Regions from separate parts of the Neobacillus sp. PVCKKU3 genome, predicted to be linked through region 3. Evidence: riboswitches for the same ligand, from Rfam matches in the RefSeq annotation. Region 3 holds a riboswitch; each other region holds the start of a gene.
What was found. A riboswitch is a leader RNA that binds a small molecule or an ion and turns the genes downstream of it on or off. The one in region 3 is predicted to bind S-adenosylmethionine.

Region 1 (6,350 bases), on a different contig from region 3:
AATCTCCATGGATTAGGTTCAGTTGCGTTCAGAAGCTTAGCAGAGTTTTTGTAGCCAATCTCCATATACTCAACGCCTGCTGCACTTAGTCCATTATACAAGTCCTGGACAAATTCAACACTGAAATCCCAATTGTTAACTAAACCTCCATCACGGATTGTACAATCTAAAATTTTGCTGCGATGTTCCATAATTTTAAATTCCCCCTGTGGTTATGCTCATTCGTCATAATTTGAATATATATACCATGAATCTTTTAAAGGTGTCAAACTTACATGTCTAGAAATTCTAGGAGTTTTTCTATCTCTCGGCTCCAATACTTTGACGTCGCATTTGTCTATTTCTTTGTAATTCACTTTGTTTCCAAATGTATTTTTGCATATATAACCTAAGCACGTCATTCATTGACTTTCCATTTTTTTCAACAGCATCTCTAAAACTTTGGATTATGTTTTCAGGTATTTCAAAATTTACTTCTACATTTTTGTTTCTGTGTTCCTGGCACATTTTATACCTCCTGACAGACCGATCTATCCATTTTTTCTGGGTAGTCACAAAGGGATGAATATTTAGAATATTTGTATAGAACCTATCATATCAGGTGAAAACGCGTACATTTTTATTAACTTTTCGACAAATTACGACAAAATTAAGGAATCAATGATATATGTTGAGGATCTTAAAAGCCTAAATGAGGCATGAGAACCGTCCCCATGCCTCAAATTCTTCCGATATACTTTGGGTCTCTAATGATTCCTGGATTACCGGGAATCCAGTTAGCTGGGACTCCTTCTCCGGTGCTTCTTCCGTATTGTACTCCTTGTATGATCCTTAGTATTTCGTAAACATTTCGGCCAACTTCTAATGGGTATACCAATTTGGATACAATTATTCCATCTGGATCGATAATGACGGTTGCTCTTAAGGCTGCCCCAACTTTTTCATTTAGGACTCTGTATGCTTTACTGATTTGGTGTGTTCGGTCACTTAGAAGTGGAAATGATACCTGAGAGGCATTAGGAGATACCTCAGCGAAAACTTTATGGGCATACACACTGTCCGTGCTAACAGCAAGGACATTTGTATTAAGTGTCTTTAGTTGATCCTTAATAGCAGCGACCGCTGCCAATTCTGTCGGTCAAACAAAGGTAAAATCACTTGCATAAAAAAATAAAATAACCCAGCTTCCACGATAGCTTTCTAGACGAAGCTTTTTTATTTTCTTATCTGCATGATCATAAGCGTCTGCTTCAAATAGGGGCGCCATATCCGTTGTTTGTGCACAAAATGGCTGCGAAGATCCATCAAAATGACCCTCTCGCCTGTTAAATTCCATTGTTTCACCTCAGATCATCACCTGAATCTTAATTCCTTGCTGCAGTTCGTTCTTTAATAGCGTTACCATAAATAATATATGTTTAGGTATTTGTCCGATTGAGCCTATTTTGGATAGCTTTTCCATTCAACCACAATAATAGTGTTGTAGATTTTTGTTGACAGAAAATCAGAACAGGTGTATCTTTACTGTTAATTAAATATTTTCGAATATTCTTATCAAGAGAGGTGGAGGGACTGGCCCTTTGAAGCCTCGGCAGCAGACACGTTCGTACTGTGCCAATTCCAGAAGCGAGTGCTTGAAGATAAGAAGAGATTTAGTAATGGCTATTACCCCTCTTCTTATTTTTGAGAAGAGGGTTTTTTATTACACCGAGAAAGAAGGAATAATTAATGACAGCAACACTAGTAAAAACTCCATTCAAAGCTGACCATGTCGGCAGCTTTCTTCGAACAGAACCGGTTAAAGAAGCTAGAAAGGCTTTTGCCAATGGGGAAATTGATGCAGCTGCCCTGAAGGCGGTTGAGGATCAAGAAATTGAGAAATTAGTTCAAAACCAAATTGGAGCAGGATTAAAATCCATTACAGATGGTGAGTTTAGACGCTCATGGTGGCATTTGGATTTCCTGGCTGGTTTGGAAGGTGTAGCATTTTTCGAAAATGAATATATCAGCAACTTCAAAGGCGCCCAAACAAGAAACAACGCCATTAAAGTAGTGGGCAAAGTTGACTTTAATGATCATTATATGCTCGAGCATTTCAAGTTTTTAAAGCAGGCAGTTGAAAAATATGGAGATGGCAGCCAAGTGGCGAAGTTCTCCATTCCAAGCCCGAATATGTTATTTACGAGAATTCAAGGCGATGAGTATTACAATGGCAACATCGAACAACTTTATAAAGATACCGTAGCGGCTTATCAAAAAGCCATCCAGGCTTTCTATGATGCTGGCTGCCGTTACTTGCAATTAGACGACACATCTTGGATTGATTTTGTTTCAGAAGAGCGAATCAATGCAGTGGTTGAAAAAGTTGGCTTGGATGTACATGAAATCATCAAAACAAGAGTAAGTGCAATCAATGAAACCATTGCCAATAAGCCGGAAGATATGACAATTACGATGCACATTTGCCGCGGCAACTTCAGATCCACCTATATTACAAGCGGCGGTTACGATCAAATTTCCGATGCCATTTTCGCTGAGCTAAATGTGGACGGGCTATTCCTAGAGTATGATGATCAGCGTTCTGGTGACTTCGAACCTTTAAAAGGCTTCCAGCGTCCTAACCTAACCGTTGTACTAGGATTATTCACATCTAAATTCCCAGAACTCGAGGATCCAGAATCCATTAAAGCAAGAATTAAAGAAGCAAGCCAATTTATTCCTTTAGAAAACCTGGCAGTAAGCCCTCAATGCGGCTTTGCCAGCACAGAAGAAGGAAATATTTTAACGGAAGAAGAGCAGTGGAATAAGATTAAACATGTAGTGGCTATTGCTAAGGATGTTTGGGGAACCATTTAAACCCACTAGAAGAGGCCGCCTTCCATTTCTATGATGAAAGGCGGCCTTTTTCAATTTAATCATTTCTGAAATTGGTTGTATGTTCCTACTTTAAAGAATTCCTAAATATTGAATAATCTGTTAACATAGAATGATAAAATCTTAGGTAACTAGATTGGATTTACATAACTGGAGGCATGACTTACTATATGGGGGATTTCATACAAAAGGCAGAGGATCATCAAGCAGTGCTTTCTCGTTCTAAACGAGTATGGATGGCGATTGTTCTCGGTTCACTTGCAGCATTCGGCCCTTTATCCATTGATATGTATTTACCGGCCCTGCCAAATATCGCAAAAGATTTCCATACAAATGCATCTTCTGTCCAACTTAGCCTTTCGCTTTTCGTGCTCGGTTTAGCATCAGGGCAGCTGCTCACTGGACCTATCAGTGATGTAACCGGCCGGCGTAAACCACTTTTGGTTGGCTTAATGATTTACTTTGTCGTGTCCCTTCTTTGCGTATTTAGCCCTTCCATTTGGGGATTAATTATCTTACGGCTCATCCAGGGCTTTGCTGGATCAGCAGGAATTGTCATTTCAAGGGCGATTGTCAGAGATTTATATTCAGGAACTGAATTAACCAAGTTTTTTGCACTTCTTGCATTGGTGAACGGGCTGGCCCCGATCCTCGCTCCGATTATTGGTGCGCAGCTGCTTAAAGCATTTCCATGGCAAGGTGTCTTTATTGTTTTAAGTATCATTGGAATCGTAATGTTTTTTGTCATTCTTTTTGGTTTGCCTGAAACGCTGCCTAAAGAAAAGCGTTCGGCTGGAGGCATGAAGAATACATTTAGACCTTTTTTAAAACTAATCATGGATCGAAGCTTTATGGGATATGCTTTAGCGCAGGGCTTAGTCTTTGCAGGCATGTTCGCGTACATTTCAGGTTCTCCCTTTGTCGTACAGGATATTTACGGTGCCTCCCCGCAAATGTTTAGCATGATCTTTGCGATCAACGCAATCGGGATTATGATCATGAGTCAAACAACAGGCAGGTTGGCAGGGAGAATCCCTGAAGCTAAACTGTTCCAATTCGGATTGGGAATGTCCGCAACAGGCGGAATCATTTTACTGCTTCTTTTATTTTTACAGGCAAAGCTAATTTTGATTTTGATTCCATTGTTTTTCGTTGTATCCAGTGTAGGAATGGTAAATACAGCAGGATTCTCCTTAGCCATGCAAACACAAGGAAAAAATGCGGGAAGTGCTTCTGCCTTGCTGGGTGTTACTTCCTTTACCTTTGGTGGATTTGTCGCTCCCCTCGTTGGTATAGGCGGCGGGCAGACGGCCATTCCGATGGGCGTAGTGATTATATGTGCCGGTTGTGGAGCAGTGTTATTGTATTGGATTCTAGTAAAGAGAAACCGAGTAAGGGGTTCACTTTAGAGGTGCATGACCTTGTTTTGGAATAGCAAATGCCATAGAATTTGACAATGAAATAACATAAAAAAGAGTGCTTTACAGAATTGAATAGCACTCTTTTTTACTTAGGCTGTTTTCGAGAACTTTGTTCTTATTGAATTAGTTATTGAGGACGGTTTTCCCGATTTTAAGGTTGGTTTTGGTCAAGACCGTGATTGCTTAATTTCGGTAGCCAAGCACTTCTATTGGTTGCCCAACTCACTGGGCCTTCATTTTGGTAACCAAGCACCACTATTGGCGACCCAACTCACTGAGTTTTCTTCATTTAGGGAGCCAAGCACCACTATTGGCGACCCAACTCACTGAGTTTCCTTCATTTCGGTAGCCAGTAACCTCTATTGGCGACCCAACTCACTAGGTTTCCTTCATTTCAGTAGCCAAGCACTTCTATTGGCGACCATACTCACTGGGTTTCCTTCATTTCGGTAGCCAATAACTCCTATTGGCGACCCAACTCGCTGGGTTTCCTTCATGTCGGTAGCCAAGAACTCCTATTGGCAACCCAACTCACTAGGTTTCCTTCATTTCAGTAGCCAAGCACTTCTATTGGCGACCATACTCACTGAGTTTTCTTTATTTCGGTAGCCAAGCACCCCTATTGGCGACCAAACTAACTGAGTTTCCTTCAATTCGGTAGCCAAGCACCCCAAATTGGAACCGGGTTTGGTAATAGAAATGGCATTTAATTTGACTCTAATTTTCCGTTGGACAATAAGTATTGTCACTTGATATTTAACTTATTTATTATCGTGTCAATTCTTCTTTAATCACCCTCCAAACCCTTGATAAGACAACAACATAAGGCATGCGTCAATTCGCATGCCAATTAATATGCCAAAGTGCCTTCGTGCACCTCTTAACGGCATCCTTTAATTTATATGGAAGGTGTTCTATTTTCTATTTCCCTTCAAACCAGCGGCGGGTATTATCGACCATCATTAGGTTAAGTTTGTTCTTCCGTTACTCCACTCGCTTTTAATTCTGGGATAATTTCTTCAAGCACAAAAGTCATCGTCCATTTCGGGAGCACATGCTCAATTAGTCCTTCAGGATACCAATCCATCGAGCAGCAATGATCCTGTGATAAAAACATGCGGTCTGCATAGCCTTGCTTCGCAAGTTCGATGACGGTTATGTTTCTATTTTCAGTAGAACACTCACCTGTTATGCCGTAACGGTCCATACCGATAAATACCCCATGGTCAAGCACCTTTAATATGTACTCCATGTTATCGGTATCTCCAGTATGTCCGATCAGAATCCGCTTCGGATCCACTCCCTCTTCAAGAAGGATGTCAATTTGGTTTAAGCCGGTTCCGGTTCCCGGATGTGAATGTGTCATAATCGGTACACCCGTCCTTTTTTGAGCACGAGCAACGGCCCGAATGACCTTCTCAACATCAGGGGTGACCCCTTGTGCATCAGTGGCGCACTTTAAGAACCCTGCTTTAATGGATGTGTTCTGAATTCCGACTTCAATATCGCGGACAAACAAATCTGCCATATAGTCGATATCACGATTTTGGAAATGTGGTGGGATGTAGTGATAGGAGTAGATTCCTGTTGCGGCGATGATTTGAACCTCCGTTTCGCGGGAGACTCTCTCGATAAAGAGGATGTCTCGTCCAAGTTCCATAACGGTTGGATCACAGATGGTTTTCACACCGAGTGCTTTCGCTTTGTTCACTTGTACCACTGCTCTAGAGAAGTCTTTCTCCTCGTCATACAAATGGGGAAACTGCACGAATACAGACTCAGAGCGAATACGCATGTGCTCATGGATTAACGTTAAACCCAGTTCAGAAGATTCAACTTGTCCTGTAACAGAATTAATAATTGTCATTAATACTCCCCTTTCACCCTCGGTCCATTGAAATTTTTTTAAAAAAATAATCCATAACATAAGTCTGTAGCACAAAAAATGTTAAACGCTTTCAAATCAGTGCAAAAAATTGCGTATCTGGTACTAAAATCTTTGATAAACTTTTAAAAGATTAGGAATTATCTGATAGGTATAGTACCAAGCCTCTT
Region 2 (6,350 bases), on a different contig from region 3:
CAATTAGCTGTTTTGTCCTCTTCGCATTCCCTTCCGCAAAGTTTTCTAGACGTTCTTTTAGCTCATCGTCGTCATGAACCCGTTCGGCGGTAATTAAATATGTACGCATCAAATCTTCTTCTATTTCTATAGAATCTTTAAGAACCGCTTCAAGATTTTCCTTTTCTTCATTTCCTTTGAAAAAACTCATTTAAAATCCTCCTTTTTCCTTTAGGATTCTCCAATCTTTATTGGCGTATCCAATGAAAAAAGGATATGGATCTCGTCCATACCCTTTTGATTTAAAAATTACTTTTTCATCCAGCTTGGTTTTCCAAAACCTTTAAACTGATCATCGATGACTTTTTCGAAATCTGCTGATTCAACAACAGCTTTCAGATCTTTTGATAACTGTGAATCTTTGTTGCTTGTTTTAACTGCCACAATATTGCGGTAATTGTCTGCCATGTTTTCAAGCGTTAAGGCATCAAGAAGATTCATTTTTGCTGCAAGAGCAAAGTTTCCTGGTACTGCAGCTAAATCTGCACTTTCAACTGAACGTGGAAGCTGGCCTGCTTCGATAGGCTGGAACTTTAGGTTTTTCTTGTTTTCAGCGATGTCTTTTTCAGATACTTTTAGTGGATCTGCATCTGCTTTGATAGTGATAAGCCCTGCATCACGAAGTGTGTTTAATGCACGTGCTGCATTTGTCGGGTCGTTTGGAAGTGTAACAGTTGCCCCTTCTTTTACATCTTTAATCGATTTTATTGTGTTTGAATAAATCCCCATTGGTGCAGTTGGCACAGAAATAAGTGCTGTTAAATCCATGTTGTTTTCTTTCGCGAAATTTTGAAGGTAAATCGTGTGCTGGAACAGGTTGGCATCGATATCGCCATTGTTTAATGCTTTGTTTGGCTGGATATAGTCACTGAATTCAACAATTTCAACTTTGTAGCCTTTTTTCTCTAGGCCTGGTTTAATCGCTTTTGTTACCATGTCGCTATATGGGCCTGCAGTCGCGCCTATTTTAATTTCTTTTGATTCTGTTGCTTTTTCCTTGCCGCTTGCTGTTTTGTCCTCGGAGTTTCCGCATGCTGCTAATGCAAAGACTACACAAAGTAATAAAATGCTTGTTAACCATTTTTTCATAATAATTTCTCCCCTTTATTTATCTTCTTTTATCTACAACTTTGGCGATATAGTCACCAAGAAGCTGAATGACCTGAACTAAAATAATTAAGATTAAAACTGTTGAAATCATGATGGTATTGTCGTATCGATAATAACCGAAGCGAATCGCCAAGTCTCCAATACCGCCGCCGCCGACTGTACCGGCCATGGCCGAGAAACCAACTAAACTAATGAGTGTTAACGTGACACCTGAGATGATACCGGATCTGGCTTCAAGTAATAGGACATCTTTTATAATCATCCACGGGGTTGCCCCGGCAGCAATAGCTGCTTCGATTACGCCTTTGTCAATTTCTCTCAGTGCATTTTCAACAATCCTTGCAAAAAACGGAATTGCCGCAACCGATAGCGAAACACTGGCGGCAGTTGGGCCTATGGTAGTCCCGACGAGTAAGTTTGTCAGTGGGAGCAATGCCACCAATAATATAATGAAAGGAATCGACCGGACCATATTGACAATAAAACCCAGGACATTCTGGACGGCTCGATTTTCCATAAACAATCCTTTATCGGTTATGTAAAGCAATATCCCAACCGGCAATCCGATTATCGTCGATACGACCAACGAAATCGCAATCATATAGATGGTTTGAAAAAATGCTTTATTGATATCCGGAATAAGCTCCATCAGATGTGCAAAATCAAAGCCCATTGTGTAACACCTCCACCTGTGCTGCCCGGTTTTCAATATAATTTAGGGCTTTTTCTATTTCCTCTTTTTGTCCTTTTAGCTCCATTATGAAAATACCAAGCGGTTGCTCTTGAATATATTCTATTGAACCATGCAGAAAATTACCTTTTACGTTAAATTGTTGAAGAGTATCAGAAATGACCCCCTCTCCAGCGACTTTTCCTTTGAAGGTCACTTTCACAATTGGACCCTGGCAGCTTTTTAGAATAACTTCCGGGATTTCAAGAGTTACAACACTTTCTATAAATTCTTTTGTAAGTGCTGTATGCGGGTTGGCAAAAATGTCATATACCGAACCTTCTTCCACAACTCGTCCATCCTGCATAATTGCCATCCGGCTGCAGATTTCTTTAACAACATCCATCTCGTGAGTGATCAATACAATGGTGATGTTGAGTTCTTTATTGATTTTTTTCAATAGATTTAGTATCGACTTTGTTGTCGTAGGGTCAAGTGCTGATGTTGCTTCGTCACATAAAAGCACCTTCGGATTATTTGCGAGAGCCCTTGCAATACCGACTCGTTGTTTCTGACCACCGCTGAGCTGTGATGGGTAGACATCACGCTTATCGGATAGGGCGACCATTTCCAGAAGTTCCTCCACGCGTTTCCTTACTTGATCCTTAGGATAGTTGGCGGCTTTTAAGGAAAAAGCAATATTTTCATAGACTGTTTTTTGGCTGATTAGGTAAAAGTGTTGAAAAATCATGCCTATTTTTAAACGTGAAGATCGTAATTGCTCGCCTCTTAGGGATGTCAAGTCAGTGCCATCGACCGTTATACTGCCAGAGGTTGGCCTCTCTAACAGATTGATACAGCGAAGCAGTGAGCTTTTTCCGGCACCAGAGTACCCGACGATTCCAAAGATTTCACCTTCCTGAACGGTTAGTGAAACATTATCAACACCTTTTACTTCACCCTTTTTTGTCTTATAAATTTTGCTAAGGTTCTTTATATCAATCATACTGATTACCTCATTTTTCCGATATCTAAACTAGACTTTATACCCAAACAAAAAGCCCCATTCATTCTGAAAGGGGCGTCGAAATTAAATAGAATTTCGGCTTATCTTTCAGAATGAAAGTACAGTCATTCTGCAGGAATTGGCACCTTCCCAATCGGGGGTTGCCGGACGTCATCGGGCCATGTCCCTCGGTCGCTCTGGATAAGAAAATTAAATTAACAAATAATTAAGTTATATTAAGATAGTACAAATCTATTTTTGTTTTGTCAATCATCTAAATTATAGCGCAATTTACCCGATAGCGTTTTCAATATTGTCATATCAACTTATTATTAAATAAAAAATTTTTTTGTTCGATTAGAAAAGAGCTTTTCGCATGAAAAGCTCTTTGTGCATAACATTAGGCTAAAGCACCAGCAACATCATAGTTATGAATATCAATTTCCAATTGTTTTCCGAGTGCTAGTTTAGCGAGTTCTGCCCCTAAATATGGTCCGCTGGTTAATCCTGATGATCCTAGACCATTCGCTAATAAGATTCCTTCATAATTCGGAATAGCTCCAATAATAGGAAGAAAACCGGGAGTAAAAGGACGAAACCCTACCCTAGTTTCCAATATCATTCCACTGGCAAGTCCAGGAGCGACTGCCAAAGCTTTATTTAAGATTTCTTGGACACCTCCAGCCGTTACCCGATTATCAAATCCAGCATCATTTTCGTGTGTTGCTCCAATGACAACACGTCCACCTTCAAAGGATAGAATGTATTGATCGGATGGCGGCATGACCACCGGCCACGAATTTGTATCGATGTCTTGCATTTGTAAATGAATTATTTGCGCCTTCTGTGGCCTTACCAAAAATTCAACTCCTAATGGAGACAAAAATTCCTTTGCCCAAGCCCCTGCTGTAACAATAACTTGATCAGCAGAAAATGTTTTTTCATCCACTTTTACCCCTTGGACTTTATTGCCACTACTGATTAATGAGGCATCCCCTTTAACAACTTGGGCTCCATGCTTTACTGCAGCGTTAACTAGTGCATTACGTAAAGCCCGGCCATTTACACGTGCCCCGCCACTAACATAAACTGCCCCAAATTCATCGGACAACGGCGGAAAAAGTCGATTCGTTTCAGTTGGTGATAAAATTGTTATTTCGCCGATTTCGGGAGCATCCTCCCAACGGGTCCGTGCCCGTTCTGCCATCTTTTCCAACTTTGCTGGATCAGTGTGAATACTTAATGCCCCAACTCGTTTATAACCCGTATCTTTTTCCCCATCTGCTTCTAACTGAACTATTAATTCTGGATAATACCGGGCTCCACCTTTAACCAACTGGTACCAGGCTTTATTACGACGTTGGGACAACCATGGGCAAACAATCCCCGCAGCCGCGTCAGTGGCTTGACCGGGGACATGCCGGTCCACTATGATAACCTCGGCCCCCCATTTTGCAAGGTGATAAGCAGTGGATGCTCCGAGTATTCCTGCCCCAATTACAATTACCTTTTGCATAACTCACCTCAAAACAAAAACTCAGTCTTATAGACTGAGCAAAGTAGATAATATATATATTACAACAAATACAATACTGCTTTAAAGTTTCCTTGTGCGCTGCCTTCTCTCCATTACTTGCTCACACACCATATTATACATAATCTCAACACCCTTTTCAGATGCTTCGAAGTTAAAGGCATTTTCAACATCAATCCCAAGACAGCCCGCTTCTTGCTTAGCATCGATGTTTGCCCCCAAAAAGATAAACTCCCAATTATATTTCTTCTGCTGGTGATTGATTAATTCTCTCACTTTTTCATAGGTAAATTCGGAGCTAGCATTTTCTAATCCATCTGTGGTAATAACAAAAATCACCTTGCCTGGCCGCTTATCCTCATCTGTTTTGGATAATCGATATCCTACGTCAAGAATGGTTTTCCCCACTGCATCCAACATTGCCGTCATACCTCTTACATAATACTCCTGATCAGTGAGGTTAATCTGCCTTGCATTAACCCCATTCCATAGGATTTCGTATTGATCGTCAAATAAAACAGTTGTAACCCGTGTCTCCCCTTCCAACTTCCTCTGTTTCTCAATAAATCCGTTAAACCCGCCAATCGTATCACTTTCAAGTCCAGCCATTGACCCGCTTCGGTCAAGCAAGAAAATAATTTCAGTCATATTCGTGTTCATCTCTATCATCCTTTCAATATTGTTTATAAAATAATAATAGGGTATTAAATCTAGGAAATGGTCGCCTCTCAAGCGACATTTTTGGGGGTAGAATTATGCTGGATAAACACTTGCTAGTAGAATTGCAGGAATATGTTGAAAGAAACTTAAACATCCTTACTTACTCAATGATGGAGTCTAATGAAATACATAGTCTCGAAATAGAAGATTTTATTAAAAATAAGCGCCAGCCGACCTTCAACGAAACTCTATTCAAATTGATAGATAAAAAAGGAGCTGGCGACACAGAAACCTACAAAAAAGCCGGATTGGATCGCAGGCATTTTTCTAAGATCCGCTCGAATCCAGAATACCGCCCACGAAAAAATACAGTAGTGGCCTTGGCGCTTGCCCTTGAATTAAACAAAAAAGAAACCGACAAACTGTTAAGTTCGGCCGGTTTTTCATTGTCCGACAGTGAAACCTTTGACTTGGTCATCCAATTCTGTCTGGAGAAAAAAATATATGATGTCCACCATGTCAATCAGGCGCTGGACTATTTTAGCCTGAAGCCATTAATAGGGGGCCTAGAGTAATTCACTGAAACAAAAAAACACCCAGTCCAAAGGACTGGGTTTACCTAATATTTAATGTGATACTTTTTCTCCTCTTCTGGAACGAATCCCATGAATGATAAAGGTAACTAGGAACGCCAAGACAAGGACAACGATAAAGATCTCATTTGCAATATGAATATCAATAAGTGTCAATCCCATTTTTACAGCAATAAAGGTAATTAGCACATAAGCCGTTGTTTCAAGCTCCGGCACTCGGTTCATTAAGCCGATGAAAAACGTGGCAACGCCCCGCATCATAAGAATTCCAATCATTCCGCCCAGCAGAATGACCCAGACCTCATCGGAAACCGCCAGCGCGGTAAGGATACTATCCACTGAAAAAGCCAAATCCATGAGCTCAACGCTGATAACAGTTGCCCAGAAGACTCCAAATGTTTTCGTTAACCAGCCTTTTGGCTCCCGTGCTTTTTCCTCTTCTCCATCCTCACTGCTCTTAAATCTGTCAATAAAGAACTTAACAGCAAGCCAAAGTAAATACAACGCACCAATTAATTTAATAAACCAAAGCTTGATCAAAAACGTTCCCAGTCCGATGAAAATAAAGCGAAATACGTACGCTCCCCAAAGACCGTATACCAATGCTTTCTTTTGCTGCTTTTTCGGTAAAGGTTTTACGAACGCCGACAACACCAGCGCATTATCCGCCGATAAGATACATTCCAGTACAGCCAGTGAGAGAATTAATCCCCAAGCCTTAGGCGAAGTTAATACCTC
Region 3 (6,350 bases):
CAAAAGAAGTTAAGGTTTGAAACATTAAGTGTTCACGGTGGCCTCTCACCAGACCCAGTAACAGGAGCACGGGCGCTACCTATCTATCAAAATAACGCCTACCAATTCAAAAGCACAGAGCATGCTGCCAACCTATTCGCCTTAGCAGAACCTGGGTACATATACACAAGGATTCACAATCCGACCACAACTGTTTTTGAAGAAAGAGTATCGCTTCTAGAAGGCGGCGTTGGCGCACTGGCAGTGGCAAGCGGAATGTCTGCCATCACATTGGCCATCTTAAACATTGCCGAAGCGGGTGATGAGATTGTTGCTGCATCCAATCTATATGGTGGAACGTATAATCTATTTGCAGTGACCCTGCCTAAATACGGGATTAATGTGAAGTTTGTCGACCCTGAGAATCCGGAAAACTTCCGTGCCGCCATTACGGAAAAAACAAAAGCTGTTTTTGCTGAAACGATCGGCAATCCAAGCTTAAGAATCCTTGATATTGAAAAGGTAGCCAATATTGCTCATGAAGCAGGGGTTCCTCTTATCGTGGACAATACCTTTGCAACACCATACTTGTGCCGTCCGATTGAGCATGGCGCTGATATCGTCGTTCACTCCGCAACCAAGTGGATATTAGGTAATGGAACAACTACAGGGGGCATCATTGTCGACGGAGGCAAGTTCGATTGGAATTCACCGAAATTCCCAGGCTTAACAACGCCAGACTCCAGCTATCATGACCTTGTTTATGCAGAGGCTCTTGGACCGGTTGCTTATATTATTAAGGCACGCGTACAGCTTCTCCGCGACATGGGGCCTGCTTTAAGCCCGCAAAGCTCATTCCAGTTTGTTCTTGGGTTAGAAACGCTTCATGTACGGATGAAAGAGCATGTCGCCAACACCCAAAAGGTAGTGGAATACTTGCATAATCATCCTGCGGTTGAATGGGTTTCATATCCGGGGTATCCATCACATCCTGATTACGAATTGGCGCAAAAATATTTACCTAAGGGCGCTGGTTCAATGGTTGTATTTGGCATTAAAGGCGGAAGAGAAGCCGGTGCGAAATTAATCGATGCGATCACCCTATGGGCGCACGTGGCCAATGTCGGCGATGCCAAGAGCTTAATTATCCATCCGGCAAGCACCACACACCAGCAGCTGGATGCGGAAGGATTAAAGTCAGCGGGTGTTTCTGAAGACTTGATCCGTCTTTCCATTGGAATCGAAAATGTTGAGGACCTAGTGGAAGATTTAGAGGATGCAATCGAAGCTGCAACAGGCTTAACATCTTTAAAAACAAATGCCTAAATTTTCCTTAAATAGTTTTTTGAAAATGTAGAATTTTGTCGTTGACACTACTATCTAACCGTGATACTATTACTTTCATAATAATAGTATTAATGCATGGATAATTAAATATAGGATAGCTTTTGCTCTTATCAAGAGAGGTGGAGGGATGTGCCCTATGAAGCCCGGCAACCGTCAATTTTATTGAAATGGTGCCAATTCACACAAAGCCTGCGGCTTTGAAAGATGGGAGAAAGGATTCATTTGATAATGATGCCTTTCTGCCTTTGCGGAGAGGCTTTTTATTTTACTAAAATAGAATTCTTTCATGAAAATTATCAAATCCTATAATAAGGACAAGAAGTAGGTGATTCAATGATTTCCATTAAAAATGTACGAAAGATTTTTTCTACCAAGCAGGGACAGCTAAAAGCTGTTGATGAAGTAAACCTGGATATAAAAGAAGGAGAAATCTTTGGTGTGATCGGATATAGCGGGGCTGGTAAAAGTACCTTAATCCGCATGTTAAATGGCCTTGAGCTGCCTACGGGTGGAACTGTCAACGTGGCTGGCCGGGAGATTTCAAAAATAAAGGGTGCAGAGCTTAGAAAAGCCCGTCAGGAAATCAGCATGATTTTCCAGCACTTCAATCTACTTTGGTCAAGAACAGTCAGTGAAAATATCGCGTTTCCATTAGAAATTGCCGGTGTGAGCGCTCCGGAAAGGAAAAAACGAGTTGAAGAGTTGATCAAGTTAGTTGGCCTTGAGGGCAGAGGTGACGCCTACCCTTCACAGTTAAGCGGTGGGCAGAAGCAGCGGGTCGGGATTGCCCGGGCCCTTGCCAATAACCCAAAGGTGCTTTTATGTGACGAGGCAACATCAGCACTCGACCCGCAAACAACAGACTCTATTCTCGACCTTTTAGTGAATATCAATAAACAATTCGGCTTAACGATTGTGCTGATTACTCACGAAATGCACGTCATCCGGAAAATCTGTCATCGAGTAGCGGTCATGGAAAGTGGGCGGATTGTCGAGCTTGGTCCGGTGCTTGATGTATTTAAAAACCCTCAGCAGCCGATTACGAAACGGTTTGTCCAGCAGGTAACCGAACCGGAAAAAACAAAGGAAACAGCAGAGCATTTGCTTGAGCGCTATCCGCATGGAAAGGTCATTCAACTATCGTTTCTTGGGGAAGCAACAGAGCAGCCATTAATCACACGTGTGATTCGTGATTATGATGTCGTAGTAAATATTCTCCAAGGTAATATTTCACATACGCAAAACGGGTCTTATGGAACATTATTTATTCATTTGGATGGCCAAGCTAATGAAATTCAGAAAGCCATCGATTATATTCACTCGCAGCAAGTGGGCGTGGAGGTGATCAGTAATGGCTGACTTTATGGAATTAGTTAAGTGGGATGAGCTGTTACTGGCAACACGTGAAACGATCTATATGACCGCTATCTCGGTCCTTGCGACATTTATTTTGGGCTTGTTACTAGGCTTGCTGCTATTTCTAACGAGTAAAGGAAACATATGGCAAAGCCGCGGGGTAAACATAATTATTGCTGGCTTTGTAAATATTTTTAGATCCATTCCCTTTATTATTTTAATTGTTTTATTAATCCCTTTTACTAAAGTTCTCGTTGGAACAATGCTCGGTGCCAATGCTGCACTGCCGGCACTGATTATTGGAGCAGCTCCGTTTTATGCTCGAATGGTGGAAATCGCCCTTAGGGAGATTGATAAAGGTGTGATTGAAGCATCCCAATCAATGGGTGCAACACATGGACATATTATTTTTAAGGTATTAATACCAGAATCCTTGCCAGCATTAATTTCCGGGATTACCGTTACGGCGATTTCACTTGTTGGCTTTACTGCAATGGCTGGGGTCATTGGAGCCGGTGGACTTGGTCATTTTGCCTATCTAGAAGGCTTTCAACGCAACAGGCCAATGGTTACATTAGTGGCAACGATTGCTATTTTAATCTTAGTTTTTATTATCCAATTTATTGGAGATTATTTTACAAAGAGAACAGATAAACGTTAACAGGAGGAGAAAAAAATGAAAAAAGTTCTGGGTTTGATCTTCATTGCGTTTACCGTATTTGCCTTAGCGGCCTGCGGCGGTGCAAAAAATGAATCGGCAGATAAAGATGGGAACAAAAAATTAGTTGTTGGTGCAACTGCTGTACCACACGCAGAAGTACTTGAAGCGGCAAAGCCAATATTGAAGAAAAAAGGTATTGATTTGGAAATTCAAGTTTTCCAAGACTATATTCTGCCAAACGTAGCATTAAAGGATAAAGAAATAGATGCAAACTATTTCCAAACACCTGGATATTTAGATCTGCAGATGAAAGAAAATAAAGATTTTGATTTTGTCAGTGTGGGTGGGGTTCATAAAGAACCAATCGGCATTTACTCAAAAAAGTATAAAAGTCTAAAAGATCTTCCAAATGGTGCAACCATTATTATGAGTGATTCTTTAAGCGACCACGGCCGTATCCTGCCGATTTTTGAAAAGGCTGGATTAATCAAGCTTAAAGAAGGCGTTGGTGCAAACGCAAGAATAGATGATATCGTTGAAAATCCAAAGAACCTGAAGTTCCCTAAATTAATTGAAGCAAAATTATTAGCATCTTCCTTTGAAAACGGTGAAGGTGATGCGGTTGCCATTAATACTAACTATGCATTAGAAGGCGGCATTGATATTGGAAAATATGGTATTGCCTTTGAAGGCAGTGACGTGGTTCCAGCCAACCTTGTTGTAGTTCGTTCAGAAGACAAAGACCGTAAAGAAATCAAAACACTTGTAGAGGTTCTTCAATCGAAAGAAATTCAAGATTTTATTAAGGATAAATACAAAGGTGCTGTTATCGCAGCAACTGAGTAATTGTTAAATATGTAGCAATATTGCAGAAAAGTCAGTGAGGATTCACTGGCTTTTCTGCATTCATTACATGAAAGCCCATTAAGTAGTAAAAAATAGATGGCATAACCACCCATGGCATTTTAGCAAAAAATAAGGTATCATTTTATTCGGGCTTGTATTACATAAAAAGTCTTTATCTGAATTTTCTTTAAAAACTTCCTGCTATTCTCATTTAGCATGTTCTTAGTGAAAATACATGCTAGTTATTACTATTAAAAAGTTGCTAACAAATTTCATTTGTTATAAGATTGTAATGAGAATAAAGTGAGAATGAATGTGGAAGATCTAAAAAATCTGTCTGCAAAGATACAATACATTTTCGGAGGTATGAATATGGCTGGATCAACTTTAACAATCAAAGATCTGCACGTAGCAATTGATGGGAAAGAAATCTTAAAGGGTGTCAACCTTGAAATAAAAGGCGGCGAAATTCACGCCATTATGGGTCCTAACGGAACTGGTAAATCTACATTATCTTCTGCTATCATGGGTCACCCTAAATATGAAGTAACAAGCGGCAGCATTACGCTTGATGGGCAAGATGTTTTAGAAATGGAAGTAGATGAGCGCGCTCGTGCTGGACTATTTTTAGCCATGCAATACCCAAGCGAAATTAACGGTGTAACGAATGCTGACTTCTTGCGTTCGGCGATTAACGCCCGTCTTGGCGAAGGTAACGAAATTTCTTTAATGAAATTCATTCGTAAAATGGATAAGCAAATGGAATACCTTGAAATGGATCTAGATATGGCGCAGCGTTACCTTAATGAAGGCTTCTCCGGCGGTGAGAAAAAGCGCAATGAAATCCTGCAATTAATGATGTTGGAGCCAAAGATTGCGATTCTCGATGAAATCGACTCCGGACTTGATATCGATGCCTTAAAGGTAGTATCGAAAGGTGTCAACGAAATGCGCGGTGAGGATTTCGGCTGCTTAATTATTACTCACTATCAACGTCTGTTAAACTATATCACTCCTGACCATGTGCACGTGATGATGCAAGGCCGTGTGGTAAAATCCGGCGGGCCAGAGCTTGCACAGCGCTTAGAAGCAGAAGGATATGACTGGATCAAGCAAGAGCTTGGTATTGAAGATGAAACAGTTGAGCAAGAAGCTTAAAAGCTTTTGTTAGGAGGGTTAGCAATGACAACAGAAACAACATTACCGTTTGATAAGGGTTTTGTGAGCTCTTTTTCAAAAGAAAAGAGCGAGCCTGCTTGGTTTGAAGAGCTTCGACTGAAGGCACTTGAGCATTTTCACGAACTGCCGATGCCTCGGCCAGATAAAACAAAAATAGATAAATGGAATTTTACACAGTTTGAGCAGCATACAGTTAAAAGTGCTCCATATACATCTTTGGCAGAACTGCCAGAAGAGGTTAAAGCATTAGTTGATTTGGATGCGTCAAAACAAAATTTATATATTCAGCGCAACCAAACTCCAGCCTATATTTCTCTTTCAGAAGACCTAAAGGCAAAGGGTGTTGTGTTTACCGATATTTTCACTGCTGCTAGAGAGCACGGCGATTTATTGAAAAAATATTATATGACACAGGCGATCAATGCTGATGAGCACCGTTTGACTGCTCTTCATGCTGCATTTGTTAATGGCGGAGCTTTCCTGTATGTTCCGAAGAACATCGAAATTACGGAACCGATTCAAGCAGTGTTCGTTCATGACAATACGGAAGCAAACCTGTTTAACCATGTTCTTGTCGTCGCAGAAGATAACAGCTCTTTAACATATGTGGAAAACTATATTTCCACAGTGGAAGAGTCTAATACATTGGCAAATATCCTGACAGAGGTAATTGCCAATACAAATGCAAAGGTGCAGTACGGTGCTGTGGATACTTTAGCAAAAGGAATCACAACCTATGTGAACCGCCGCGGTGTCACCGGCCGCGATTCCCGAATCGAGTGGGCGCTTGGCATGATGAATGAAGGTAATACCATATCTGAAAATACCACCAATCTTCTTGGTGACGGTTCTAATGGCGATACGAAAACTGTTGTGGTTGGACGTGGTGAGCAGACCCAGAACTTTACGACAAAGGTTGTTCATTTTGGCAGACATACAATAGGAAATATCTTGAATCATGGCGTTGTTAAGGATAACGCTA

Region 1: another riboswitch for S-adenosylmethionine. It lies ahead of ACNQGS_RS27430 (5-methyltetrahydropteroyltriglutamate--homocysteine S-methyltransferase); the one in region 3 lies ahead of ACNQGS_RS23235 (methionine ABC transporter ATP-binding protein).
Region 2: another riboswitch for S-adenosylmethionine. It lies ahead of ACNQGS_RS15340 (methionine ABC transporter ATP-binding protein); the one in region 3 lies ahead of ACNQGS_RS23235 (methionine ABC transporter ATP-binding protein).

The regions. Positions count from the first base shown of each region.
Region 1 is NZ_JBLVQN010000063.1:3,029-9,378, forward strand. Features, by position in the region: gene ACNQGS_RS27415 (aldolase catalytic domain-containing protein) at 1-191, opposite strand, end outside; gene ACNQGS_RS27420 (hypothetical protein) at 301-507, opposite strand; gene ACNQGS_RS27425 (peroxiredoxin) at 719-1,336, opposite strand; SAM riboswitch class I at 1,549-1,647, shown strand; gene ACNQGS_RS27430 (5-methyltetrahydropteroyltriglutamate--homocysteine S-methyltransferase) at 1,729-2,856, shown strand; gene ACNQGS_RS27435 (multidrug effflux MFS transporter) at 3,045-4,283, shown strand; gene ACNQGS_RS27440 (phosphotriesterase family protein) at 5,263-6,162, opposite strand.
Region 2 is NZ_JBLVQN010000021.1:20,221-26,570, reverse strand. Features, by position in the region: gene ACNQGS_RS15355 (hypothetical protein) at 1-190, opposite strand, end outside; gene ACNQGS_RS15350 (MetQ/NlpA family ABC transporter substrate-binding protein) at 289-1,128, opposite strand; gene ACNQGS_RS15345 (methionine ABC transporter permease) at 1,148-1,822, opposite strand; gene ACNQGS_RS15340 (methionine ABC transporter ATP-binding protein) at 1,812-2,825, opposite strand; SAM riboswitch class I at 2,924-3,033, opposite strand; gene ACNQGS_RS15335 (NAD(P)/FAD-dependent oxidoreductase) at 3,226-4,341, opposite strand; gene ACNQGS_RS15330 (vWA domain-containing protein) at 4,423-5,019, opposite strand; gene ACNQGS_RS15325 (hypothetical protein) at 5,115-5,594, shown strand; gene ACNQGS_RS15320 (TerC family protein) at 5,646-6,350, opposite strand, start outside.
Region 3 is NZ_JBLVQN010000043.1:1,914-8,263, forward strand. Features, by position in the region: gene ACNQGS_RS23230 (O-acetylhomoserine aminocarboxypropyltransferase/cysteine synthase family protein) at 1-1,305, shown strand, start outside; SAM riboswitch class I at 1,431-1,537, shown strand; gene ACNQGS_RS23235 (methionine ABC transporter ATP-binding protein) at 1,660-2,685, shown strand; gene ACNQGS_RS23240 (methionine ABC transporter permease) at 2,678-3,343, shown strand; gene ACNQGS_RS23245 (MetQ/NlpA family ABC transporter substrate-binding protein) at 3,359-4,189, shown strand; gene sufC (Fe-S cluster assembly ATPase SufC) at 4,562-5,347, shown strand; gene sufD (Fe-S cluster assembly protein SufD) at 5,372-6,350, shown strand, end outside.